Linked DNA regions of Paracoccus pantotrophus. The protein of the gene in region 2 interacts with the protein of the main gene of each other region in a pairwise test. Links are inferred from orthologs where the notes say so. Each region holds a gene or a part of one and is shown on either strand. Other genes may lie near its edges. The genes, in order: ESD82_RS11155 and trkA.

Region 1 (9,108 bases), on a different replicon or contig from region 2:
CCGAGTTCACGATGATCGCCGCGCCCTGGGCGGTGTCCTGCTTCAGCGCCAGCTTGGCCTGGCAGTCCAGCACGCTGGCCGCACGGGTCGAGGATTTGGTGAAGGCGCCGGCGATGGCCGTGCCCGGTGCCAGCCGGACCAGCATGACATCGGTACGGCCCTGGTATTTCACCCCCGCCGCGCCCGAGGCGAACTCGGCCCCCTCGATCACCGGCAGGTCGGGAAAGCGCGCCGGCGCCAGCGGCGAGACCGGGTTCTTGGGCTTCACCGCCGCCGCCACCGCCGCCTCGGCCCGTGCCTCGAGGCCGGCAGCGGTTTCCTTCAGCGCCGCCTTCAGCTTTTTCAGCTTCTTCTTCAGCGCCTTCAGCTTTTCGGCATCGGAAAGCCGGGACTTCTTGTCATCCGTCTTGGCCATCGCTCACTCTCCCAGGATGTCGGTCTTGTTCAGCAGGTCGGGGGCGAGCCCTTCGGTCTTTTCGACCTTGGCTTCGGAGACGCGCTTTTCGATCTCGGCCTGCACCTTGTCACGACGGACCTGCACGGCCAGCTGCTCCTTGATCTCGTCGAAGGCGGGGGGCGTGACCTCGCGCGTGTCGTTCAGCTTGATGACATGCCAGCCGAACTGGGTCTCGACCGGTTCCGAGACCTGGCCCTTTTCCAGCGCCTTCACGGCTTCGGCAAAGGGCGCGACCATCTGCTCGGGCTGGAACCAGCCCAGGTCGCCCTTGTTCGGGCCGGAATTGTCGGTCGATTTCTCCTCGGCCAGCACGCCGAAATCGGCGCCCTCGGCCAGTTGCTTGGCGATGGCCTCGGCCTCCTCCCTGGTCTTCACCAGGATATGGGCGGCATTGTATTCGACCCCGGGTTCGGCCTGGCCGCCGAAGGCCTGGTCATAGGCGGCTTTCAGCTCGGCCTCGTCCGGCTCGGCCGCGGCGATCTTTTCCAGCACCGAGCCGGCCAGATAGGCGCGCTTCTCGATCTCCAGCGCCACGGTATCGCGCTTGCTCAGCGGCTCGGCCGCCTGGGCCACGGCGGTCTGGCGGATCATCTGGTCCAGCATCAGATCCCACAGTGCCGTATCCGGCAGGCCCTGGGTCGCCTGCGCGTCCAGCCCCTGCCGCATGGCGACCATCTGGCCCAGCGTGATCGCCTCGCCATTGACGGTGGCGACGACCGTATCGGCATCCTGCGCCAGCACGGGCAGGGCCGAGACGGTCCCCGAAAGCAGCACGGAGACGGCAAGAAGCGGTTTCAGCATAGGTTTCCCCTTCATGGGACGGCGCGTCCACGCAGAGGTGAACGGGCGCAAGCGTTGACAGTGGGCCGGCCGGGGCATACATCCGGCGCAACCGAAAATGCGCGCCCGTCGCCGTTTTTCCGGCCCAAGTGATAGGGCAAGGCGAATGGTGCCGGCAAGTGGGCGGAACGTCCCGCGCACCCCCAGATACGCGATTTTGAAGGTTCATATGCTCGGCATCGGAAACTTGGCGAAACTGGTCTTTGGCACGCCCAACGACCGCAAGGTGAAATCGGTCCGGCCGCTGGTGGCCCAGATCAACGCGCTGGAGGAACAGTTCCGCGCCCTCTCCGATGCGGAACTGATCGGCAAGACCCGCGAATTGCAGGGCCGCGCGCAGGCAGGCGAGGATCTGGACAAGCTTCTGCCCGAGGCCTTTGCCAATTGCCGCGAGGCGGCGCGCCGCGCGCTTGGCCTGCGCGCCTTCGACACGCAGCTGATGGGCGGCGTCTTCCTGCACCAGGGCAATATCGCCGAGATGAAGACCGGCGAGGGCAAGACCCTGGTCGCGACCTTCCCGGCCTATCTGAATGCCTTAGCGGGCAAGGGCGTGCATGTCGTCACCGTCAACGACTACCTGGCGAAACGCGACGCGCATTGGATGGGCAAGGTCTTTGCGCAGCTCGGCATGACCACCGGCGTCGTCTATCCCTTCCAGCCGGACGAGGAAAAGCGCGAGGCCTATCGGGCCGACGTGACCTATGCCACCAATAACGAGCTGGGCTTCGACTACCTGCGCGACAACATGAAGGGCTCGATCGAGCAGATGACCCAGCGCGGGCATTTCTTTGCCATCGTGGACGAGGTCGACTCGATCCTGATCGACGAGGCGCGCACGCCGCTGATCATCTCGGGGCCCAGCCAGGACCGCAGCGCGCTTTACAAGACGCTCGACGCCTTCATGCCCGAACTCGCGCCCGAGCATTACAAGCTGGACGAAAAGACCCGCAACGCCACCTTTACCGAGGAAGGCAACGAATTCCTGGAAAAGCGCCTGCAGGCGGCGGGCGTGCTGCCCGAGGGCCAGACGCTTTACGACCCCGAATCGACCACCATCGTCCACCACGCCAATCAGGCGATGCGGGCGCACAAGCTGTTCATGCGCGACCAGCATTATATCGTGCGCGACGACGAGGTGGTGCTGATCGACGAATTCACCGGCCGGATGATGAAGGGCCGCCGACTGTCGGACGGGTTGCACCAGGCCATCGAGGCCAAGGAAGGCGTCGCCATCCAGCCCGAGAACGTGACGCTGGCTTCCGTCACCTTCCAGAACTATTTCCGGCTCTACGACAAGCTCTCGGGCATGACCGGCACCGCCGCCACCGAGGCCGAGGAATTCGCGGAAATCTACAAGCTCGGCGTGGTCGAGGTGCCGACCAACCGCCCGGTACAGCGCATCGACGAGCATGACCGCGTCTATCGCACCGCGACCGAGAAATACGCCGCCGTGATCGAGGCGATCAAGGAAGCCCATGCCAAGGGCCAGCCGATCCTGGTCGGCACGACGAGCATCGAGAAATCCGAGATGCTGTCGCAGATGCTGAGCAAGGAAGGCATCCAGCACAACGTGCTGAACGCCCGCCAGCACGAGCAGGAGGCCAAGATCGTCGCCGACGCCGGCAAGCTCGGCGCCGTGACCATCGCCACCAACATGGCCGGCCGCGGCACCGACATCCAGCTGGGCGGCAATGTCGAGATGAAGGTGATGGAGGCGCTGGCCGCCGATCCCGAGGCGAACCCCGATGAGGTCCGCGCCCGCATCGAGGCCGAGCACGCCGCCGAGAAGCAGGCGGTGCTGGATGCCGGCGGCCTTTTCGTGCTGGCGACCGAGCGCCACGAAAGCCGCCGCATCGACAACCAGCTGCGCGGCCGCTCGGGCCGCCAGGGCGACCCCGGCCGCTCGCTGTTCTTCCTGTCGCTGGAAGACGACCTGATGCGCATCTTCGGCTCGGAACGGCTGGACAAGGTGCTGTCGACGCTGGGCATGAAGGATGGCGAGGCCATCGTCCACCCCTGGGTCAACAAGTCGCTGGAACGCGCCCAGGCCAAGGTCGAGGGCCGCAACTTCGACATCCGCAAGCAATTGCTGAAATTCGACGACGTGATGAACGACCAGCGCAAGGCGATCTTCAGCCAGCGCCTGGAAATCATGCATACCGACGAGGTCGGGGACATCGCCGCCGACATGCGCGCGCAGGTGATCGACGACCTGGTCGACCGGCATCTGCCACCCCGCGCCTATGCCGAGCAATGGGACGTCCAGGGCCTGCATGACGCGGTGGTCGACAAGCTGAACATGGACCTGCCCGTCGCCGATTGGGCGGCCGAGGACGGCGTGGACCAGGACGGGATCCGCGAACGCATCCAGCAGGCCACCGATGCCTATATGGCGCAGAAGGCCGAGCAATTCGGCTCCGAGAACATGCGCCAGATCGAAAAGCAGGTGCTGCTGCAACAGATCGACAGCAAGTGGCGCGAGCATCTGGTGACGCTGGAGCATCTGCGCTCGGTCGTGGGCTTCCGCGGCTATGCGCAGCGCGACCCGCTATCGGAATACAAGACCGAGGCCTTCCAGCTGTTCGAGACCATGCTGGACGGGCTGCGCTTCGACGTGACCCAGCAACTGGCCCGCATCCGCCCGCTGACCGATGCCGAGCGCGAGCAGATGCTGCGCGAATACCAGCAGCAACAGGCGGCGGTCGAGGCGCAGATGCACCCCGAACACGAGGAAGCCGAGGGCGGCGAGGTCTCGGGCCGGGTCGCCGGCTTCGACGAGACCGATCCCACCACTTGGGGCAACCCGTCGCGCAACGATCCCTGCCCCTGCGGCTCGGGCAAGAAGTTCAAGCACTGCCACGGCGCGCTGGCGTGATTTGGGGGCCTTCGGGCCCCCTTCTTCATCCCGCCGCGAAGATGGCCGGCCCGGCATGGGTATTTGGAAAACGGTGAAGAGCCGGGCGCACCGCTTGGGCTTTCACCGTTTCTCAAATACTCATATCGCAACGGAGCAGCCGACCAGGCGCCGCTAATCCGGCACCAGCATGTAGCCGGTTCCGCGCACGGTCTGCAGGTAGCGCGGCTCCTTGGGATCGGGCTCGATCTTGCGGCGCAGGCGGGTGATCTGCACGTCGATGGCGCGTTCCGAATTCTCGCCCGCCTCCTCCGACGGGCTGCGGCCCAGATCCTCGATCAGCGCGCCGCGGCTGACCGGCTGGCGCGGCGTGTCGGCAAGGCGCCTGAGCAGCGCCTGCTCGGTTCCCGTCAGGCGCAGCGGCGCATCGCCCTGCCACAGTTCGCCCTTGTCGGCATCGTAGCGCAGGGGCCCCAGCGACAGGAACTTCGGCCCCTTGGGTTCGGTCGCCGGGATACGGCGCAGGATGGCGGCGATGCGCAAGAGCAGCTCGCGCGGCTCGAAGGGTTTCGGCAGGTAATCGTCGGCGCCGCTTTCCAGCCCCTCGATGCGGTCGCCCGTCTCGCCCTTGGCGGTCAGCAGCAGGATCGGCGTGGTCATGCGCCGGCGCAGGTCGCGGGTCAGCGAGAACCCGTCCTCGCCCGGCATCATCACGTCGAGCACGATCAGGTCGAAATCCAGCCCGTCAAGCAGGCGCCGGGCATGGGCGGCGTCGCGCGCCGTGGTCACCAGGAAACCGTTGCGCATCAGGAAGCGGCGCAGCAGGCTGCGGATGCGTTCGTCGTCGTCGACGACCAAGATATGGGCGGCGGGCTGCGGATCGGAAGCAGGATCGGGAGCGGTCATGGCGACTCGGGCAGTTCTTTCAGCGCACGATACTGGCGCAGCGTGTCGCGGTCCATCATCGCCTCCAGCACCTGCCGGAAGCCCGCCACCGCCTGCGGTCCGGCGGCGCGATAGGCGGCGCGCATGCGGGCGCGCTGCGCCTCGGACAGACGGCGTTCCAGCGCCGCGCCCTTGTCGGTCAGGTAGAGCTGGCGCTCGCGCCGGTCGCGGCGGCCGATGCGGCTTTCGACCAGCCCGTCCTCGATCAGCGTGCGCAAGACCCGGTTCAGCGATTGCTTGGTCACACCCAGCACGTCCAGCAGCGCCGTCACCGTCAGGCCCGGCTCGCGATGGATGAAATGGATCGCCCGGTGATGGGCGCGGCCGTAATCCAGCTCGGCCAGAATCAGGTCGGGATCGGCGGTAAAGGCGCGATAGGCGAAGAACATCGCCTCGATGCCGCGGCGAAGCTGGTCATCGGTCAGGAACAGCAGGCTTTCCCCGCCTGCCGGCGCGACATTCACCTTGTTCTGCATGGCCTTCCCTTCGCTGCGTGGCCCTTATTACGTCAGGCTTGTTGACTTTCCAACCATGAATGGATAGCCCAGACCTCAAGTTGCGCAATTTTCTTTGCCAGACATGCTCTGACGGCGCAACATTCCGCAAACAGAACCGGCCGGAGGGAAAAATGGCGGGCGCATATGACGATCGTGACGGCAAGATCTGGATGGATGGCAAGCTGGTGGAGTGGCGCGAGGCGAATGTCCACATCCTGACCCATGCGCTGCATTACGCCAGCTCGGTCTTCGAGGGCGAGCGCTGCTACAGCGGCAAGATCTTCAAGGGACACGAGCATTCGCTGCGGCTGATCGAATCGGCCCGGCTTCTGGACATGCAGTCGCCCTATACCGCCGAGGAGATCGACGCGGCGAAAACCGCCGTGCTGGAGGCCAACGGCTTCAAGGACGCCTATGTCCGCGCGGTGATGTGGCGCGGCTCGGGCGAGGATATGGGGGTTTCGGCGCGCCGCAACCCGGTGCGCATGGCCGTCGCCGCCTGGGAATGGGGCAGCTATTACGGCGATGCGAAATGGCAGGGCGCCAAGCTCGACATCGCTAAGTGGAAGCGGCCCAGCCCCGAGACCATCCCCACCGCCGCCAAGGCCGCCGGGCTTTACATGATCTGCACCATGTCCAAGCACGCCGCCGAGGAAAAGGGCTGCTCGGACGCGCTGTTCATGGACTGGGAGGGCTATGTCGCCGAGGCCACCGGCGCCAATATCTTCTTCGTCAAGGACGGCGAGGTGCATACGCCGCTGGCCGACCGCTTCCTGAACGGCATCACCCGGCAGACGGTCATCCAGATGCTCAAGGACAACGGCACCGCCGTGCATGAACGCCGGATCAAGCCCGAGGAGCTGGCGGATTTCCAGGAATGCTTCCTGACCGGCACCGCGGCCGAGGTGACGCCGGTCGGGCAGATCGGCGACTGGCATTTCCAGGTCGGCGGCACCACCCGCAAGATCGCCGAGGATTACGAAAAGCTGGTCCGCAGCTGATCGCTGGACCGAAATGGAAACCCGGCCGGGCGGCAGCGCCCGGCCGGGTTCGCATTGCCGGGGCCGGGATCAGACCCGATGGCCGCGCTCGATCCGGGCAAATTCGGCGGCGCGGCGATTCGCCTCTTCGCTGTTGCGGATACGGGGCCGCATGCGCAGGGCGGCGATGGCCGGGTGAAGGCCGGATTCGCGTTCCTGCCGCGTATAGTATTGCGTGCGGCCGGAACTGCTTTCGTGACTGCGGTCTGCGATATGTCTGGTCATGTCGGTCTTCCTCCCGCGCGGGAGTATAGCGCGGATGCGGCGGCATTTCACCCCTTGCGGACAGGGCTGCGACCCTAGGCCGCCTTGATGCCGGGGGCAGCGGCCAGCATGGCGTGCAGCGCCACCGGATCCTCGTTGGCGCGCAGCTTGGCGCGCAGATCCTGGTCGCGCAGCGTGCGCGAGACCAGCGCCAGAGCCTTGAGGTGATCGACGCCCGAATTCTTGGGCGCCAGCAGCGCAAAGATCAGGTCCACCGGCTGGCGGTCCACCGCGTCGAAATCCAGCGGCTTTTCCAGCCGCAGGAACAGGCCGACCACATGCTCAAGCCCGTGCAGCCGGGCATGGGGCAGCGCGACGCCATGGCCGACCCCGGTGGGGCCCAGGGTCTCGCGCTCTTGCAGCGCGTCCAGCGTCTGCGCGGCGTCCACGCCATAGACGGCCCGCGCCTGTTCGGCAATTTCCTGGAACAACCGTTTCTTGCTGGTGGTCTGGCTCATCGTCCGCACGGCGGCGGGGGAGAGAATGTCGCTGATCTGCATGTCGCCCGAAAATTGTCAAGGCCCGGCCGCGGGCTGCGCGGCCGGGACGTTTGGTTCAACAAGACTGCCCTTCTGTGTCAGTCTAGCCCAGGTTGCGGGGGTCGATCCAGCCCACGTTGCCGTCGTCGCGGCGGTGAACCACGTTCACGCCCCCATGTTTCTCGTTGCGGAAGACCAGCAGCGGGCTGCCGGACAGTTCCATCTGCATCACCGCGTCGCCGACCGACAGGGTGGGCACGCGGGTCTCCATCTCGGCAATGATCATGGGTTGCAGGCCGTCGGCCTGCGTTTCCCATTCGTCCTCATCGGCGGCCAGCACATACATTCCCGCCTGCTCGAATTCAACCGGCTGGGTCCGGTCCTTGTAGTGGTCCTTGAGCCGGCGCTTGTAGCGGCGCAGTTGCTTGTCCATCCGTTCGCGGCATTGCTCGAAGGCCGCATAGATGTCGGTGGCCCCGCCCTTGGCCTGGGCGGTCAGCCCGGTCGAGAGATGCACCACGGCATCGCAGATGAATTCATGCGCGTTGCGGGAAAAGATCACCGTCGCATCCGTCGGGCGTTGCGAATATTTCTCAACGGTGGCACCGAGTTCGGTCTTGACATGAGTCGAAAGCGCATCGCCCACGTCGATCTGTTTTCCGCTGATCTGATAGCGCATGGTGGTCCGTCCTTTCGGTTGCCCGGCCTGGTCGTCACAGCCCTCGCGGCGGCACCGTCCGGGTTTCTTCGGCCCGGCGTCCTGCCCGGCCATATCCTCATTTGGTGATAGCCACGTCCCGGTGTCAACGGCTGCGCGCAAGGGATCGTCACGTCCTCGCGTTCAGTTCATGCGGAAGGTTTCGCCCAGGTAGACGCGGCGGACCTGCGGGTCGGCCACGATCTCGGCCGTGGTGCCGGCTTTCAGCACATGGCCGTCGTGCAGGATATAGGCGCGGTCGACGATTTCCAGCGTCTCGCGGACGTTGTGATCGGTGATCAGCACGCCGATGCCGCGGCTTTTCAGGTCGTGGACCAGGGCGCGGATCTCGCCCACGGCGATGGGATCGACGCCGGCGAATGGTTCGTCCAGAAGCAGATAGGCCGGATCGGCTGCAAGGCAGCGGGCGATCTCGACCCGGCGCCGCTCGCCCCCCGACAATGCCATGGCCGAGGCATTGCGCAGATGGCCGATCGAGAAATCGCCCAGCAGCTCCTCCAGCCGCTCGCGGCGCTGGTGGACATGCGGCTCGACCAGTTCCAGGACGGCCATGATGTTCTGCTCGACCGTGAGGCCGCGAAAGATCGACATCTCCTGCGGCAGGTAGCCGATGCCCATCTGGGCGCGGCGATACATCGGCAGGCGCGTCGCGTCCTGCCCGTCGATCAGCACCTGGCCCGAATCAGGCGCGACCAGCCCGGCCACGCAATAGAAGCAGGTGGTCTTGCCCGAGCCATTGGGCCCCAGCAGCGCCACCACCTCGCCGCGCTCCAGGTCCAGCGCCACGTCGCGGATCACCGGGCGGTTGCGATAGGATTTGCGCAGGCCGCGAACGCGCAGCCCCTGCTTTTCGGCCATGGCGTCAGTTCTCCGGCTGCAGGACGCTGCGCACCCGGCCCGAGGCTTCGGCGGTGCCGCTTTCCAGGTTCACCGTCACCTTGTCACCCGCCAGCAGGTTGCCGCCCTGGCTCAGCAGCACGTCGCCGGTCAGGACGATGGTGCCGGTCTCGACAT
Region 2 (9,094 bases):
GTCATCGCCACGAGGCAATATGCCAAGGCGCAGCGCAGCTTCTTTCGCGGCCGGCTGGGGGATTGGCAGCGGATCGGGATCGACCCCTGACCGGCGCGGCCCGTGGTGCATGCCGCACGGCAAAGACATATTCATCTTTTGGCAACCCTGGGATGAGTATATTCTTCATGGACTCGCGTCACGGAGATAGCCCTTGGTCATGGATCCGCTGAAAGCCGCGGCTGATGGATGAAGCCCGCCGCCACCTGATCCCGCCCGATCCGGTGCTGGCGCGGCTGGCCGCGGCCGGCATCACCCTGGAAACCATCCCCGAGCCGGCGGACCCCGATCCCCGGCCGAACGTGGCCCTGACGCCGGCTGCTTTCGGCCGGCCGCTGGCCCCGGCCCCCTGCCTGGCCCCCAGCCCGTTCCGCGACCTTCTCCCCGGCCCGGCCGGGCCGGGTCAGGCGGCGGCGCTCCAGCCCCGCTGCGCTTTGCCGGGCGGGCGGCCGGGCGGCGGGCTGCGGCTGATCCCGCTGGCCGGCCTTCACTGGGGCGGGCCGGTGCGCAGCCCGGCCGCGCCGCGCAGCCCGCGGGTCCGCGGCGACCATGTGCTGCTTCGCCCGACCGGCGGCACGGTCGCGATCATGTTTCCAGGCCATCACCATGTGCTGCCGGCCGGCCGCATCGCCTTCATTCCCGCGGGCACCGCCTTTTCGCTGAACCCGCCGCCCGAGGTGCATGGGTTGGCGCTGCTGATCCCGCCCGCCATGTGCCGGGGGCTGACGCTGCCGCAGGGCTTGCGCCACGGCCTGCCTGGCGCCGCGGATGCCGAGCTGCTGGACGCGGCAATGACCGCGCTGGGTGCGGGGATGCCGCGCGCCCCCGCGCAGAATGCCGCGACCGCACGCGGGCTGGGGCTGATCGCAGCCGTGCTGTCGCGGCTGGGCGATGGACAGGGCGCGGGGCTGGCGCCATCCGCACCTTCGCCCGCCGGCCTGGCCGAGGCCCGGGCGCTGACCGGGCATTTCCTGCAACTGGCGCAGGCCGAGCTGCAATCGGGCCAGACCATCGCCGAACTGGCGCTGCGGCTGGGCTGCTCGCAGGCGCAGCTCGACCGCGCCTGCCGCCTGAGCCGGGGTCGCAGCGCGCTGGAGCTGCTCTACGACCTGCGGCTGCAATGCGCCAGCAAGGCGCTGCGCGACGGCGACTTGCCGATGGCGCAGATCGCGGCGCGGCTGGGCTATAGCGGACTTGGCCATTTCATGCGCGCCTTCTTGGCCGCGACGGGCCGCACGCCCCAGGCTTACCGGGCGCTGATGCGGGAAACCCACAGCCGCCCCGGCGATCGCCCCGCCGGCTGATTCCCGCGCCTTCGGGCAGCATCATGCGTCGCGCATCGTCCCGCCATGGGAGCCCGGCACGCCGCGGATCGGCGATGAGGAAACGGCACGCAGTCGGAAGACCTGCGGGCGAACGGAAAAGCCTGTCGGGGCAGGCAACTGCGCCACCCTTGTCGGCTGCGACTGGCGGCCGCGCTGCGGGTCGCGGTCATCGGGACGCAGATGAAAGGCCCGAGGGCACGAGAAAGGCTGCCGGGGCGGGCAGTCGCGCCGCCGGGCTTCGGCCAGCCAAGGCCCTTGTCCCTCGCCCAGCGAGAATTCGTCCTCAAAGCCCCTCGAAGGCCGCCCTTTGCCGGTCCGTCCAGCGCAGCCGCAGCCGCACCCCCTCTTCGGCGACCTCTTCGGCCGCGACCACGCCCTGCTCATGCAGCCAGGCCCGGCGCCGGCCGTCCGAATGCGGCAGCACCAGTTCGGCCTCGCGGCGCGGCTCGTCCAGCGCCTCGGCCAGCCGCGCCTCGACGGCGGCCAGCAGATCGTCCAGCCCCTCGCCCGACAGGGCCGAGATCGCCTGCACGCCCTCGGTGCGCGCATCGGTGCGCCGCAGGGCGGCACGGGTCTCGGGCGACAGCGCGTCGATCTTGTTCCAGACCTCGATCAGCGGCACGTCCTCCTCGACCCCCAGCGAATCGAGGATCTCGCCCACGTCGCCGGCCTGCTCCTCGGTCTCGGGATGGCTGATGTCGCGCACATGCAGGATCAGGTCGGCCGCCAGCACCTCCTCCAGCGTGGCGCGAAAGGCGGCGACCAGCTCATGCGGCAGGTCGCTGATGAAGCCCACCGTGTCGGACAGGATCACCCGCCGGCCGCCGGGCAGCACCATCTGCCGCATGGTCGGGTCCAGCGTGGCGAAAAGCTGGTCCTGCGCCAAGACCTCGGCCCCGGTCAGCTTGTTGAAAAGCGTGGATTTCCCGGCGTTGGTATAGCCGACCAGCGCGACGATGGGATAGGGCACCTTGGCGCGGGCCTTGCGGTGCAGCTCGCGGGTCTTGACCACCCGCTCGAGCTGCCGGCGCAGGCGCACCACCTGTTCGTCGATGGCGCGGCGGTCGGCCTCGATCTGCGTCTCGCCGGGACCGCCGACGAAGCCCAAGCCGCCGCGCTGGCGCTCCAGGTGCGTCCAGGCCCTGACCAGCCGGGTGCGCTGATAGGCCAGCGCGGCCAGTTCCACCTGCAAGACGCCCTCGCGCGTCTGGGCGCGATCCGCGAAGATCTCGAGAATCAGCCCGGTCCGGTCGAGGATCTTGACGCCCCATTCCTTTTCCAGGTTGCGCTGCTGGACCGGCGTCACCGGCCCGTCGATCAGCACCAGTTCCGCCCCCTCGCCCTCGGCGGCGGCCTTGAGGTGCTGGCCGATCTCCTCGCGCTTGCCCTTGGAGAACAGCATGCCCGGATCGGGATTGCGCAGCCGCGCCACCTCGGCCCCGGCCACCTCGATGGCGGGCAGCGCATGGGCGAGCGCCACCGCCTCCTCCAGCGCCAGCTCGGGCGAGCGGCGGGTGCGCGAATTGCCCAGATCGGGATGGATCACATAGGCCCGGGTCGGCCGCTCGCGGGTTTCCGACGGCTCGGCCAATCAGTCCTCGCCGTCATAGAGGCTGATCGGCTGCCCCGGCATGATGGTCGAGATGGCGTGCTTGTAGACAAGCTGCGATTGCCCATCGCGGCGCAAAAGCACGCAGAAATTGTCGAACCAGGTGATGACACCCTGCAATTTCACACCGTTGATAAGGAAAATCGTCACCGGGACCTTGCCCTTGCGCACATGGTTCAGAAAAGCGTCCTGGAGGTTCTGTTTGTCGCCGGCCATTCGGGGCACCTTGTTCTTATCGCTGGTTTTCAAGACTTAGGCGAGCGGGCAGCGGCTTGCAAGCATGTGATCCGGGCTAGCGGCGCCAATATTCGGGCGAAACCAGCGCCAGGATCGCCAGCGTCTCGACCCGTCCGACCACCATGGCCCCGGCCAGAACCGCCTTGGTCAGCCCCGGCAGCCCGGCCCAGCCCGCCCAGGGCGCCCCCGCCATGCCGGCCGAGCCCTGGAAGGTCGGTGTCAGCGGAATCGCGCCGGCCAGCGGGCCGGTATTGGTCAGCGCCGCGATGGACAGGATGGTGGCCGAATCGAACTCGATGCGCTGCAGCGAGATCAGCATCACCGTCACCGCGATGGAACTGGCGAAGAGCATGAAGAAGATGAAGGCGAGATAGGCCCCCTCGCGCCGCAGCCGCCGCGCCATCAGCCCGCCGCCGCCGACCGAGGCCGGGTGTACGATCCGCTCCAGCTCGCGCTCGGAATGGCGGGCGAGCGCATAGACCCTGAGCAGCTTGACGCCCCCCGCGGTGGTGGCGACGCCGCCGCCCATCATCGCCAGCCCCGCCAGCATCAGCCCGGGCGAGCTCAGCCCCGACCAGTTGCGCGCGCCTTGCCATTCGACCGAGTTCCAGCCGGTCGTGGTCAGATAGCTCAGCCCGTTGAAGATACCTCCCCATGCGGCCGAGGCGGCGCTGTCGAGCGTGTCCAGCACCCCCTTGGCCCCGGTCGGGGAAACGCCGATGGCCCCGGCGAAATGCCGCGCGAACAGCAGGACCGAGACCAGCAGCACCACGCCAGCGGCCATGCGCAGCTCGGGATCCTCGATCCAACTCTCGCTGGCCTTCAGCTCGCCGCCGCCGGGCCAGAAGCGGCGCGACAGCGCAGGGATCAGGAACAGGAAGATCACCACCTCGCCGGCGATGCCGCTGCCCTGCCCGGCGGGGCCGGCGACCGGGCTGATGCCGCTGGTCGACAGCGTGCCCATGGCGCGGGTCAGCGCCACCAGCCCGGTCTCGCCCAGCATCAGCAGCAGCGTCCACATCAGCAGAGTCAGCCCGGCATAGACCGGCAGCACCACCCGGCCCGCCCGCATCACCCGATGTGCCGGATCGGCCAGTTCGGTCTGGAAGGCGGGATGGGTCAGCGGGGCCAGGGCATCCGGGCCCTCGGCCGAGCGCGGCAGGCGCTCGAACCTTTCGCTGCGACCATAGGGCGAGGACATGATCTCGAATCCCCCTACCCGCAGGGGCGCCAGCAGTGCGATAGCCGCGACCAGCATGAACAGCCCGCCCAGCCAGCCGACCATGGCGCGCCACAGATGCAGCGGCGCCGGCAGCAGATCGGCCGAGTAAAGCGTGGCGCCGGTGGTGGTCAGGCAGGAGATCATCTCCCACCAGGCATTGAAGAAGCCGGTATCGGGCAAGGCCATGGCAAAGGGCACGGCCAGCATGGCCGGCAGCAGCACCATGGTACCCAGCATGGTCAGAAGCACGCTGCGCGCCCGCGGCCCCTCGGGCCGGTCGGCGGTCGCCAGCCCTAGGATCGCGGCCAGGATCACGAAAAGCCCCGCCGCGCCCAGGAAGATCGAGCCGATCTTGTGGCTGTCCAGCGCATGGGCGTAAAGCCCCGGCACCACCATCGCCAGCGCGCCGATGCCCCCCAGGATCACGATAAGCGGCAGGCGCAGCAAAAACCCCATCCCCGGCCTCAGAAGAAGTCGATCGAAACCTGCAGCAGGCGTTCGACCTCGGGAATGTCGGAGACGAGGGCAAAGATCACCACGATGTCGCCCTCCTCGATGCGCAGGTCGCCCGTCGGCTTGACCACGCGCTCGCCCTTGCGCACGGCGCCCATCAGCGCGCCTTCGGGAAACTCGATGTCGCGCACGGCCCGGCCGGCGATGGGCGAGGTCGAAAGCACCTGCGCCTCGATCACCTCGGCTTCGGCATCGCCGATGGAATAGATGTCGCGCACCCGTCCGTGCCGGATATGGCGCAGGATGGTCGAGACGGTACTGGCACGCGGGTTGATGAAGGCGTCGATGTCCAGAGGCTCCATCAGCGACATCAGCGTGGGGTCGTTGACCAGCGAGATCGCAAGCTTCGCGCCCGCCTGCTTGGCGCGCACCGCGGCCAGGATGTTGGTCTTGTCGTCGTCGGTGATGGCCAGGACCGCATCGGCGCGCGGCACGGCCGCCTCCTCCAGCAATTCGGCCGACAGCCCGTCGCCGTTCAGCACGATGGTGCGGTTGAGCGCATCGGCCGCATCCTCGGCGCGGGCGCGGCTGCGCTCGATCAGCTTGACGCGGATGCGCTCGGGGCGCGCCTCGAGCGATTGGGCGACGGCCAGGCCCACATTGCCCGCACCGATGATGACGACGCTTTCCTGCTTGGCCATGGGCTTGCCGAAGATCTCCAGCGTGCGCGCCACGTCCTCGGTCAGGGTGAAGACATAGACCTGGTCGCCCTCGAAAAGCTGGTCGCCCGGCTCGGGCGCGAAGAGCTTGCCGCCACGCCGCACCCCGGCGACGATGGCGCTGAGGCTGATGAACATGTCGTTGAGCTGCCGCAGGGGCGTGTTCAGCACCGGGCTGTCAGGCTCGAGCGAGATCCCCAGCAGATGCAGCCGCCCTTCCAGGAAGGTCTCGGCATCGAAGGTCGAGGGCGCGGAAAGCCGCTGCATCGCCGCCCGCGCCACCTCGCGCTCGGGGCTGATGACGACGTCGATGGGCAGGTGGTCAGTGCGGTAGAGATCGGACCAGATCGCGTCCAGATAGGCCGAGCTGCGCAGCCGCGCGATCTTCCTCGGCACCTGGAAGACGGAATGGGCGACCTGGCAGGTGACCATGTTGACCTCGTCCGAATGGGTTGCGGCGATGATCAGGTCGGCATCGCGCGCGCCGGCGCGGTCCAGCACGTCGGGATGGCTGGCAAAGCCGGTCACGCCCTGCACGTCCAGCGCATCGGTGGCGCGCCGGATCAACTCGGCATTGGTGTCGATGATGGTGACATCGTTGCGCTCGCCCGCAAGATGGCGCGCGATATGCCAGCCGACCTGCCCCGCCCCGCAGATGATGATCTTCATTCCGGCCCCGGTTCAACCCCTTCGTGAAGCGCGATCCTAGCGCGGGCCGCAGGCGACGGATACAGCGAAAACATCAGGACCAGCCGTGCAGCCATACCGCCTGCGTCATCGCCGCATGGGTATTTGCAGAACGAAGAAGCCGTTAAGGATTCCTCAATCTTTTCCGCCTAGCCTGGTTGCGCGGTACAGGCTGGGGAGCCGATGACCGCGAACGGAGAAGTCGCCCCGGTCACCTGGCCAGAACCTGTCCCGCCTGATCCGCGGGGGTGGCCGGGGCGCAGTTCCCGTGCTTCTCTGTTCCATAAATACCCATGCGACCGCGCCACCGGCATGGCGCCGCCATCATTTCCCCATCAGTTCCTCCTCGACGCGCATGCCGCCGACGACGCCGAGCGACTTGAGCTTGCGATGCAGCGCCGAACGCTCCATGCCGACGAATTGCGCCGTGCGGCTGATATTGCCGCCGAAGCGGTTGATCTGCGCCAGCAGGTATTCGCGCTCGAAGAGTTCGCGCGCCTCGCGCAGCGCCAGGCTGGTGATCTGCGGGCCGAGCGCCAGGGCCTCGCTGGTGCTGGCGCTGCCGTTCTGGCCTTCCAGTTCCGAGGGCTGGATCGGCCCGGTGCCGTCGCCCAGGATCAGCACCCGCTCGATCACATTGCGCAGCTGGCGGATATTGCCCGGCCAGTTCATCGCCTGCAGCGCGGCGCAGGTCTCCTCGGGCAGCGCGCGCAGCGGCAGGCCCTGGCCGGCATGGAACTGTTCGATGAAATGTGAGGCCAGCAGCGGGATATCGTCGCGCCGCTCGGCCAGCGAGGGCACCGCCACCGGCACCACGTTCAGCCGGTCGTAAAGCTCCTGCCGGAAGCGGCCCGCGGCGATCTCGGCCGAAAGATCGCGATTGGTCGAGGAGATCACCCGCAGGTCCACCCGCACCTTGTCGGTGCCGCCGGCGCGCTGGAACTGCTGCTCGGTCAGCACCCGCAGGATCTTGGGCTGGGTGCCCAGCGGCATGTCCGCCACCTCGTCGAAATAGATCACCCCGCCATGCGCCTGCTCCAGGAGACCCGCCTCGATGCCGCGCTCGGGCGTTTCGCGGCCGAAAAGCACCTCCTCCATGTGTTCGGGCTCGATGGTGGCGCAGGGCACGGTGACGAAGGGTTCGCGCGCGCGCGGGCTGTGGGCGTGGACATAGCGCGCGGCGATCTCCTTGCCCGCCCCCGGCTCGCCGGTCAGCATCACCCGGCCGTTCGATTTCGCCACCTTGTCGAGCTGTTCGCGCAGCCGGCGGAAGGGCGCGGAATTGCCCAGCATCTCGGCCGCCCGTGCCTCGCCGCGCCTGAGCGTCGAGTTCTCGCGGCGCAGCCGCGCCGTCTCCATGGCGCGGCGGATCACCACCAGCAGCTGGTCGATGTTGAAGGGCTTCTCGATGAAGTCGTAGGCGCCCTGCTTGATCGCCGCCACCGCGATCTCGATATTGCCATGGCCCGAGATGATGACCACCGGCACCTCGGGATTGTTGCGCTTGACCTGCTTGAGGATGTCGATCCCGTCCATCTTGCTGTCCTTGAGCCAGATGTCGAGGATCATCAGCGCCGGCTCGGCCGCGTTCAGCTCGGCCACCGCCTGGTCGGAATTGGCGGCAAGGCGGGTCGAGAAGCCCTCGTCGCGCAGGATGTCGGAGATCAGTTCCCGGATGTCCCGCTCGTCGTCGACAATCAGAATATCGCTCATTTCATTGCTTCCTGCTCGTTTTTCTGGCGGCGCGCGGAAAGCCGCACCGGCTGGCGTTCGCGCGGCAGGCGGATTTCGGCCATGGCGCCGCGTCCTTCGGGGGTGTCGGTCAGCATCAGGCTGCCGCCGTGTTCCTCGACGATCTTCTTGACGATGGGCAGGCCGAGGCCGGTGCCGCCGGGCTTCATCGTCACATAGGGCTCGAACAGCCGGGTGCGGTCCTGCGGCAGGCCGGGCCCGTTGTCGGCGATGCGGATCGTCACCGCATCGGGGGCCGAGCGCAGCGAGACCCGGACCTGCGGCACCCAGCCCTCGGGCGGGTTCGCGCGCAGCTCGTCCAGCGCCTCGCCCGCGTTCTTCAACAGGTTGGTGAAGACCTGCCGCATCATGCCGGCATCGGCATCCACGATCACCGGCTCGTCGGGAATGTCCGAGACCAGCGCGCCCTGCAGCGCGTCGCGCTGCATCAGCTCGGCATCGCGCAAGAGCTTGGCGATGTCGGTTTCCTTGCGGTCCGGCTCGGGCATGCGGGCGAAGCGGCTGAACTCGTCCACGATCCGGCGCAGGTCGTTGGTCTGGCGGATGATGACCTCGGTATATTGCTCCAGCGCCTCGCGTTCCTCGCCGGCGATGGGGCCGAACTTGCGCTTCAGCCGTTCGGCCGAAAGCTGGATCGGGGTCAACGGGTTCTTGATCTCATGCGCGACGCGGCGCGCCACGTCGCCCCAGGCCGCCATGCGCTGCGCCGAGACCAGGTCGGTCACGTCGTCCAGCGCCACCACATAGCCTTCGAGGCCGCCGGCCGCGCCGCGCCGGATCGCCATGCGCACCAGCAGGCTCTCCACCCGACCCTCGCGGGTCAGGCGGATCTCGTCCTGCACCGATTCGTTCACGGATTGCGCCAGCCGCTCGAACAGCGGCGCGAATTCCGGCACCGCCTCGGAGAGCAGCCGGTCATGCGCCGCCGCCGGGTCGAGGCCCAGCAGCCGGGCGGCCGAGCGGTTCAGGAAGTCGATCTCTCCCGCCGCGTCGAGACCGATCACCCCGGCCGTGACCGAGGACAGCACGGAATCGAACAGCCGGCGCTGGT

Evidence for each region.
Region 1: the proteins of trkA (region 2) and ESD82_RS11155 interact in binary tests that used the Escherichia coli proteins (3 or more experiments, as listed by UniProt). The link is inferred for Paracoccus pantotrophus from one-to-one orthologs.

The regions. Positions count from the first base shown.
Region 1 is NZ_CP044426.1:152,736-161,843, reverse strand. Bases 5,666-8,602 are described here. They hold ESD82_RS11155 (PTS sugar transporter subunit IIA), read right to left. Parts: upstream 7,398-8,602; coding sequence 6,933-7,397; downstream 5,666-6,932. Other genes in these bases: lptB (LPS export ABC transporter ATP-binding protein), read right to left, coding at 8,218-8,602; hpf (ribosome hibernation-promoting factor, HPF/YfiA family), read right to left, coding at 7,480-8,055; ESD82_RS11160 (hypothetical protein), read right to left, coding at 6,664-6,858; ESD82_RS11165 (branched-chain amino acid aminotransferase), read left to right, coding at 5,725-6,594. Also shown: bifunctional glutamate N-acetyltransferase/amino-acid acetyltransferase ArgJ, read right to left, coding at 1-415; ESD82_RS11185 (peptidylprolyl isomerase), read right to left, coding at 419-1,258; preprotein translocase subunit SecA, read left to right, coding at 1,467-4,172; ESD82_RS11175 (response regulator), read right to left, coding at 4,326-5,057; ESD82_RS11170 (MarR family winged helix-turn-helix transcriptional regulator), read right to left, coding at 5,054-5,572; more of lptB, read right to left, coding at 8,603-8,952; lipopolysaccharide transport periplasmic protein LptA, read right to left, coding at 8,957-9,108. UniProt on the Escherichia coli protein: Seems to have a role in regulating nitrogen assimilation.
Region 2 is NZ_CP044423.1:742,218-751,311, reverse strand. What follows is about bases 4,086-7,008. They hold trkA (Trk system potassium transporter TrkA), read right to left. Parts: upstream 6,274-7,008; coding sequence 4,897-6,273; downstream 4,086-4,896. Other genes in these bases: ntrX (nitrogen assimilation response regulator NtrX), read right to left, coding at 6,616-7,008; ESD82_RS03535 (potassium transporter TrkG), read right to left, coding at 4,086-4,888. Also shown: tRNA (adenosine(37)-N6)-dimethylallyltransferase MiaA, read left to right, coding at 1-90; ESD82_RS03550 (helix-turn-helix domain-containing protein), read left to right, coding at 225-1,343; GTPase HflX, read right to left, coding at 1,648-2,955; RNA chaperone Hfq, read right to left, coding at 2,956-3,189; more of ESD82_RS03535, read right to left, coding at 3,266-4,085; more of ntrX, read right to left, coding at 7,009-8,004; ESD82_RS03520 (sensor histidine kinase NtrY-like), read right to left, coding at 8,001-9,094. UniProt on the Escherichia coli protein: Part of the constitutive potassium transport systems TrkG and TrkH. May regulate the transport activity of TrkG and TrkH systems. Binds to NAD(+) and NADH.